One region of the Alicyclobacillus sp. CIJ1 genome, then DNA from elsewhere that is predicted to be linked to it. Evidence: riboswitches for the same ligand, from Rfam matches in the RefSeq annotation. Region 1 holds a riboswitch; the other holds the start of a gene.
The links. A riboswitch is a leader RNA that binds a small molecule or an ion and turns the genes downstream of it on or off. The one in region 1 is predicted to bind cyclic di-AMP.
Positions count from the first base shown of each region.

Region 2: it holds a riboswitch for cyclic di-AMP, as region 1 does, so the genes downstream of both, AC27E8_RS08255 (cell wall hydrolase) here and AC27E8_RS14255 (C40 family peptidase) in region 1, are expected to answer to the same signal.

Region 1 is NZ_BAAJPH010000143.1:241,647-246,004, forward strand. Features, by position in the region: gene AC27E8_RS14245 (DUF86 domain-containing protein) at 1-194, shown strand, start outside; gene AC27E8_RS14250 (3D domain-containing protein) at 191-628, opposite strand; gene AC27E8_RS14255 (C40 family peptidase) at 829-1,371, opposite strand; cyclic di-AMP (ydaO/yuaA leader) riboswitch at 1,371-1,515, opposite strand; gene AC27E8_RS14260 (hypothetical protein) at 1,797-2,627, opposite strand; gene AC27E8_RS14265 (YfmQ family protein) at 2,721-3,167, opposite strand; tRNA gene AC27E8_RS14270 (tRNA-Gly) at 3,358-3,432, shown strand; tRNA gene AC27E8_RS14275 (tRNA-Ser) at 3,471-3,560, shown strand; gene AC27E8_RS14280 (general stress protein) at 3,782-4,358, shown strand, end outside.
Region 2 is NZ_BAAJPH010000103.1:132,001-136,358, reverse strand. Features, by position in the region: gene dprA (DNA-processing protein DprA) at 1-928, shown strand, start outside; gene AC27E8_RS08260 (L,D-transpeptidase) at 1,000-1,902, shown strand; cyclic di-AMP (ydaO/yuaA leader) riboswitch at 1,981-2,122, shown strand; gene AC27E8_RS08255 (cell wall hydrolase) at 2,128-2,913, shown strand; gene AC27E8_RS08250 (MYG1 family protein) at 2,999-3,886, opposite strand; gene topA (type I DNA topoisomerase) at 4,137-4,358, shown strand, end outside.

The DNA of each region.
Region 1 (4,358 bases):
AAGTCCTCGTCGAGGAAGAGGTCCTCGACGCTCGGTGGTTCGATGTCTTCACCGGCGTGATCGACTTCCGATCTCGCCTGCTTCGCGATCACGCCCGCATCACGCCGAAGGACGTGCGCGAGGCCGTCTCGCGCTACGCGGATCTGTTCGCTCCCTTCATGGACCAGATTCGCGAGTTTTTGCGCAACCACTAGACGTCGTCGAGATCGTCCGGGATGTACACGGTCACCCGGCAGTTGCGCTTCACCCCAAACTGCAAGGCATGTTTCCGCGACGGCATGAGCACGTCGATGTGATGGCCTCGAATGGCACCTCCCGTGTCTTCCGCGATTCGCCAGCCCACGCCCTCGATATAGAGCAGGCTGCCGTAAGGGATCACCGCCGGATCGACGGCAACGGTCCGTCCGATCACGGCGGGCCGCCCGGTGCTCGTCACTCCGAAGCCGGGATCGCCAGGGTCCTTTCCGGTGGAGAAGCGATCCAGGTTGTAGGCCGTGACGACAAACGTGTCGGTGAGCTTCCGACACCGGCGAATGTCGTAGCTGCGGCCGAACACCGTGATGGCCTCCGGCTCGGATCGCCACGACACCGACTGCGCGTGGGCGGTCGCGTGCGCCTGCTTCGCCACCGTCGTTCCGCGCGCCGGCGCGGCGCTCGAGCACCAACAAGCGGCTGCACAGACGAGTGTGAGGCACATACCTATGCATCGGGATCGGTTCATGGTTGTAAGATGTGCATAGAAGGGCAAATTATGCAACGCAAGGGGGGCTATAGAATGGATGGGCCCGGCCGAAGCGGATGGTGCCAGCGGCCGGGCGACTTTAGGGTTCAAGTGTACATTTGTCGAACAGCCGACAGGTGCCGATACCAGTACGATCCCGGCCGCACGCTGAGGAAGCCGACGCGTCCGAGCCCGCCGCCGCACTGGATCATTTCTCCATTGCCCGCGTAAATCCCGACATGCCCGCCGTCGTCGAAGATGAGCAGGTCGCCAGGCTTCAGGTCGCTGTACGGGACGCGCCAGCCTACTTCGAGGTATTGAAGGCGTGACGAGGTCGTAAAGCGATACCCGAGAGCGTGGTGATAGACGTACTCCACAAAGTTCGAGCAGTCAAATCCGTACTGACCGCGGTCTTCGTTGTGCCCCCAGATGTAGGGCGTGCCGATCTTGCTTTCGGCCACTTCCAGGACCGCCTGCGTTTTCTGTTGGTAAGACGCGTTTTCTGAAGCGAGAGGTCGAATGGACGGATCGAGATGAACCCCAGGGGGCAACGAAGTTTGCGCGAGGGCTGTGCAGCCGCCCATGGTCAGCGTTGCAAGAGTGGCGGCCGTCGCGGCAATCGCTCCAAGGGACGTTCGTTTCGGCAGCATGCTTCTCCTCCTGTAGCCTCCGAGGTTAGTTGACGGGTTCGGGTGGAAGAGTCCCCCTATGCGCACGAGGCGCAATTCACCCCTGGGCGTCAAGCCCGCTTGTCCCCCGTACCTGCGTTTCGCAGGATTCGGCGTAATCTTGGTGTGAGTGGTGCACTGAAAGCGTAACAGGAAGCGCAAGCTCATTCATTACGAGAATCATGGATCGGGCGGAGGATGAATGCCTTAAAAGGAAGAGCCACAGGTAAATTGGTTTCTTCGATACGGTTCCTTGTGGAAAGTCAAAGGGTGATCTTGGAGCTTGGGAACTTCACGGAACTCCGCGGAACATCATCAAGCGACCGACGCGAAGGGACATCGGGACACCATCCGGGGGCCAAAGCAAAGGCCCCGACTCGACATCGGGGCCGTGGAGGAACTGCACTTCACGCGTTGGAAGCCGTATTGGAACCGGTTGTCGACGATGTCGGTTGCCCGCCTGGCAGATGGGCGCCTGAAGGATGGGGGAGCGTGCCGTTGACCCAGTCCGTGATCCACGTGTCGATCCGCCCCAATATCGCCTGCGCCTCGCTCGCGGTGATCTTTCCATTGGAAACGGCTTTTTGGATGTCGGCTTGCGCCGCATTCTCGAGGTCGGAGATGAGCGTCGACGTGGAGACGCCCTGTGCCGCAGCTATCTCGGCGAGGGTTTGCCCCTTACGCAAATCGGCGATGAGCGACGAGGTCGACAGGTGCAAGTCCTGCGCGGCAGTCGCAATCAATTCTCGGCGCCACACGCCGGCTCCGCGCGGACGCATCTTGTCCCATCCAGTCGGCCACTTTCCGTTCATCCACGCTTGAATGGCGAGATCCACCTTCGATTCGATTTTCGAAGCTTGTGCGCTCGTGAGGGTTCCGTTCGCAACGTCGGCTTGAATGTCTGACTGGGCCTTGCTTTCGAGATTCGAGATAAGCGTGGACGTAGAGATGCCCGCTTGCGCGGCGAGCTGTTCCATCGTCTTGCCTTCTCGCAAGTCCTGGCGAAGAGCGGTTGGGGTGAGATGGAGTTCCTGTGCCGCTTCGCTCACAAGGTCTTGCCTCAGCGTGCGCAAGATTTGACGATCCGCGCGCATCGGCGATCCCGATTGCTCGCTGGCTGCGCGCACAGATTCGTGACCGCGGTCAACCGCTGCAAAGACCACACCGCCGCCCGCGGCGAGGGTCGACAGAACAGCGGCCGAACCAACAAGGGCCTTCCGATGCAGGAACATTGGCATCGTTGCCACCTCCGTACCGAAACTGGAATAAGCGCGGTACGGTTGTAACCTAACACACCATGCTTGAAATCCGCTTGAAGCTCGGCTCGTGCCTCAGCTCACCCACCAGGGATCCCGGACGCAGGATTGGAGCACCATCTCCAACTGCTGAGATGACACGCGGTAGGGAACGTTCTTTTTCCGCTTGTGCCGGACCATTTGGACCATGCCGTCCCCGTAGAGGTACGCGGTGAACTCATACATCCGCTTACCCTCTTTGACGCGGATAAAAATCGGATTATAGTTGAGTTCGGGGATCATCCCCCGCTCAAACAGGAAATCTGCCTGGTTAAATGCGTGAAGAAACCGGTCGCGATCACGTCCACGTAGTTCCGTTCCGTACACGTTGACCGATGTCACACGGGAGACATCAAACGTTGGATGGATGGACAGCGACGAAACGAGTCGGTTGACCCATATGCTTGGCGGTGTCAGTGCAAAGGCCAGAATGGGGAACACGACGGCGGCAGCATATACAACCCACTGCGGAATGGCTGGCAACCCGGATCTCCCCTTGTTGATGAACTCGCCTTGACGATATTATAGCGCTCGGGGCGCGGCCATTTGTATCGAAATTTCCGGGACCGGCGCTCACCTTTGTGACGTTTTGTGGAGTTGTAGAGCGCCTGGAGGAGTTGACACGCGTCTCAACGTCGATGTAAAGTATAGCTGCGTTCGGACGTGGACATATGCGGAAGTAGCTCAGGGGTAGAGCATCGCCTTGCCAAGGCGAGGGTCGCGGGTTCGAATCCCGTCTTCCGCTCCATTTGGAGGGGAGGTTTGGCCTCTCCTTCGTTGTCATGTGGAGAGGTGGGCGAGTGGTTGAAGTCAGCGGTCTTGAAAACCGCCGTGTCCGCAAGGGCACCGTGGGTTCGAATCCCACCCTCTCCGCCAACAAACGCAAAAATGGCGAGGGTTTTGAGCCCTCGCCATTTTTGGTTCACTCGCAATTATGTTCACGCACAGTTATGCCTCTTTCTTCTGCCCTCCTTCTGCCCATTGCCCTCTGCGAGGCTCGATGGAACACCGTGGAAGTCCCCCGGATTTGCTCCTGCGTTTGGGCCCTGATACACTGGGGCTGTCCGAGTCTGCGCAGGCGATAGAGGAGTGTGCCAATGGAACCAACCGAAAATCAAGCGTTATCGTCGCAAGGATTGCACGATCGCCATACCGATCATGTCGCTGCGACATACAAGACCTATGTCGACGCGGAAAAGGCGGTCGAAATGTTACTAGAAAGGCAGATCCCGGCGGAGCATATTTCATTAGTCGGGAAGAATTTCTCGATCGAAGATCGCCCGCTTGGCTTCACGACCATCCGCGGCGTGGCCAAGGAAGGCAGCAAATTTGGCGCCTTGTGGGGCGGTATGCTCGGCTTGCTCCTGGGCTTCACCGTGTTTTTCGCGCCGGTGACGGGGCCATTGCTCCTTTTTGGACCCATCGCGTACGCCTTGACCTCGGCGGTGGAAGGAGCCTTGTTTGGCGGGCTGGCTGGATTGCTCGTCGGCTGGGGCCTGAAGCACGAAAAAGCGGTCCAATTCGAGCGCTCTATCAAAGAGGGCGAGTACCTGGTGATGGTCAGCGGACCGTCTGACCTCGTGGCCAAGGCTTACTACGCGCTTCAACAAACGAATTGCACGCAAATTGAGATGTTTGACAACAGCAGTGTTTCGGAAGACGGGCGTTCGGCTC
Region 2 (4,358 bases), on a different contig from region 1:
CTGGCGCCGCGCAGAACCGTCGGCTTATCGGATCAAGTCCCAATTGGAACACCGCGGCATTTGGGTACTCGTGCACGGGGCGGACGGTTATCCACGCCGTTTGTTAGACCTTCCGGACCCACCACTGGTATTGTTCGTTCGAGGGAGAAAGGAATGTCTCTCTCCTGAGCGAGTGGTCTTCGGAATGGTCGGGACCCGGCGGATGACCAGTTACGGCATGGAAGCGGCGCGGTGGATTGCAGGCGAGATTGCGCGGCGGGGTGCGGTGGTCGTGTCGGGACTTGCTATAGGCATCGACGCCACTGCGCACGCCGCGGCTCTTGAGGTGGGAGGCGACACCGTCAGCGTGTTGGGATGCGGGATCGACCGCTGCTATCCGCCGTCGAACCGGCGACTCTACCATCAAATCGCGTCCACCGGTACCCTCGTCAGCGAATATCCGCCCGGTACCCCCGTCCGCAAACATCACTTTCCTGAGCGCAACCGATTGATTGCGGCGTTGAGTCAAGCGGTCATCGTCGTCCAGGCCGGTGACCGAAGCGGTGCGCTCATCACGGCCCAGTGCGCGCTCGATCTGGGGCGCGACGTCTATGCCGTTCCCGGCCCCATCACGTCGCGGGCCAGTCGGGGTGTCAACCGTCTGCTTTTCGACGGGGCCATCCCGCTCGTGGATCCCCATGATCTGTTTCCGGAGCAGACGGACGTCGAGAACGGAGGACCCCAGAAGGTGCCTGCGCACCTCGAGCCCTGCTATCAGGCGCTCGCACGGCATCAGCCCATTCGCGCGGGTGAGCTCGCCGCCGTCGCCCATCTCGACCTCGGGTATGTCTTCGGCGCGCTTCTCGAGATGGAACTCGCTTCGATGGTCACGCGCCACCCAGATGGAACGTATCACATTCGGCCGAACCGAGCGCCGTCCGGCTCATAAGCCAATCAATGGAATACTCTTCGTGCGTCCCATCGTCCATCCTACATGAGGAAGGTGGGAGGACGATGAGCATGAAGGGGCGTCGCAGTGTATTCGTGGCCTTGGCTCGCATCTTCGCGGTGAGCGCATCGGCCCTCCTGAGCATGTGGGCGAACGAACCTCATTGCGCGGGCGCCACACCCGACTTGATGAATGATGCTCAGCCTGGGATGCGGAGTTTCACCGGCCCTCCGACGTCTTTGGTCTGGACAGTGGGCGATCGCGGCGAACCGATTTGGAGCTTGCACGTTGTCCTTAGTGAACTCGGCTATCTCCCGTGCAGGTATCACGCGATCCTACCGACCGAGCGCCTCTATCCTCAGGACTGGGGTCGCGTTCCAATCGGCTATTGGACGTGGAATTCGCCCAATGTCCCCATCGAACTTGAACGGACGTGGAATCCGGAGCAGTACACAGAGATCACGAAGGGCGCGGTGATGCAATTCGAGGCCGATCACGGCCTTCGTGTGGATGGGTACACCGGACCTCGTGTTCGTCGGACACTCGAACTCGCATGGGCGTTAGGTCTCACGGCAACCCATCCGTATCGGATGGTGTTGGTCGACCAATCGCTCCCTGAGCGGCTTCGCGTATGGGAAGATGGACGTGGCGTCGTCTTTGAAACGCCGTGCAGCACCGGCCTGCCGGCCACCCCGACTCAATCCGGGATTCACGCCATCTTTCTGCGAAACCGAGAACAGACGATGCAAGGAATCGGCCCAAGCGGCCGGCCTTACCGAGTGGAGCATGTGCCGTACGTGAGCTTCTTCTATGGAGAACAGGCCATCCACGGCTTCCCGCGTCAGACGTACGGCAAGCCACAGAGCGCTGGCTGCGTGGAGCTTCCGATTCGAGCGGCCAAGCACGTCTGGGAACTCACGGGATATGGCACACTGGTCGCGATTTCGCCGAACACGATGCGTGGAACCGAGTAGATCCATCGGTTAGAAGCACCTCAGATGTCAACAAGTTTGGGTTTTCTCCGGTCGTACAGGCTGATATGATGGTCGCCGTCCAAGACTTTGCCGAATCGCGCAAGGGCGCGTACGGGGGACTGAAGGCCTTTGGCCTTGGGGTGAATCGCGCCGAGGGGCGCGAAGGGGACTCGTTACCCGAACCCGACAACTAACCTCGGAGGCGTAAACGAGAGGATGGATGACATGCCGTTTCGAACTTGGATCGCAGGGTGTGCCATGGTCGCGACCGCGGCACTCAGTGTGTCGAACGCCTCTGCGGAGACCGTCACCGTAGAGCCAGGGCAGTCGCTGTGGACGATTGCGCACTCGCACGGCCTGCCTGTGCAGCTTGTGGAGGCCGCAAATCCGGACGTCAACCCGCAGAATCTGCAGATCGGCAGTTCCGTAAAGGTTCCCCATGTCGAAAACGTCACGGTCAAACGAGGAGACACGCTGTTTCTCCTTGGGAAGCGATTTGGCGTTTCGACCAGCGAAATGTTAGCCGCCAATCCCGCCGTGAATCCCTTAAATCTCCAGGTTGGATCCACGGTCCGTGTGCCGGTCGGCCTATCTCGGTCTTCGCACGTCCCTCAGGCCCATGTTGCCGCATCCACCTCCGCGACAAGCAGCGAACTCTACTGGTTGGAGCACGTCATTCACGCGGAAGCCGGAGGAGAGCCACTTCAGGCGCAGATCGCTGTCGGCGACGTCATCATGCATCGAATTCAAGCGGGTGGATACGGGAACACGGTGCAGCAGGTCGTTTTTCAAGTGAGCGACGGTCACTATCAGTTTGAAAGTGTCGCGAACGGTTATATCTATTCGCAACCCGACGCGCAGAATGTCCAGGCTGCACTCGACGTCCTGAACGGTGACGATGTCGTCCCAGGGGCGCTTGTGTTCTACAATCCTTCCGAGACGCCTTCTGGAAGCTGGGTTTGGAGTCAGCCTGTGGTTAGCAAGATTGGTCACCTCGTCTTTGCGAAGTGAGCAGCGGCACACGTTGCCCAAAAGAGCCAGGTTCGGTTCACTACCGAACTCTGGCTCTCCATTTTCTTCGGATTGCATCGCGGCCTCAGGGATTCGATGGTTCGGCCGCCAACGCTTCTTCCGCCATCTGCAGGATGCCGTCCAGCGTCTCTGCGCCCGCGATGAATCGCGCGGGGTGGCAAAACACCGCATCTTCGACGCCGCAAATGGATACAAGCTCCTCGCCTTCTTTGCCCGCCCATTCGCTCGGCAAAGGCTTGCGAGCTTCGAATGTCCCGGGACCTTTGGGCACAACCTGAAGGCGATATTGGCCGGTCTTATCCGGAAAGGCGACATAGAGCACTTCGCCAGCGGGGTCCATTTCGAGCAGAGTTTCTGTCCAGGGGCAACAGGTTGGCAAGACCAAAAGCGCAGGCTCCTTGCGAGCCGCATAAGCCGCTTTCACAATCTCCGTCGCCTGAATTCGGCTGATCTCGTGGTTCGCGTAGTTCATGAGAATCTGCGTAGCAAAGTCTAAAGCTCGCTCGAAGGCTCGGTTTTCGTCCTCCTGCGAATTCCACGGCGGATTGAAGGAACTCACGAGCTCCGAGATTCCCTTGATTCGCATGTCCCGCTCTAGGTCGATTCCATTGTCGATCGCGTCGATAGCCTGAAAGAGTTTGTCGTCGATGTTGCTGGATATCAGCGCTCGATCCTCTTCCCGCTCCACACCAAGGGATTCCAGAAATCGGTCGCCAAAATCGCGCCAGATGAGGCCGGCGGAAGCGTAGGGAATGCCGTTCGGGCGATGTACCTTTTGCACGCTGTGGTGATCGTAAGGGCCGCCGCCGACGTCGACGACGAGATCGCATTGCGCCAGCACCGATTTATTTCGGGTGCGGACGATGCGGGCGTCTGGATAAATCGCTTTGAGTATCGCGACGGCGAACACTTCATCGGCATGGAACTTTCCATGGTGCGTACCTATTTTCATAAGGATATGAACCACCTTGCCAACGGATGGACGGCGCGATCCGCCTTTGCCTTCACGTTACCATTCACGAAGTGGACAGCACAACTGGAACTTTCGCTCCATCTGTCCAGGACGAAACGGCGCGCGCACGCAAGCTGCGCAAAGTGAGGGACGGCGCGTCCACCGTTTGCAAAGGAAAGGATCCCGGTGATAATATGGTTTGAACCAAGGACAGGGTTTGCCAAGGCTGCGACGAATGGAGGATCGTGGCGTGTCAGACTATCTGGTCATCGTCGAGTCGCCTGCCAAGGCGAAGACGATTGGGAAGTATCTGGGGAGCAAGTACACAGTGAAAGCCTCCATGGGCCACGTGCGAGACTTGCCCAAGAGCCAACTCGGCGTCGACGTGGAACATGGTTTCGAACCGAAATATATTACCATCCGCGGGAAGGGCGATGTCATCAAGGCGCTCCGCGAGGCGAGTAAGAAGGCG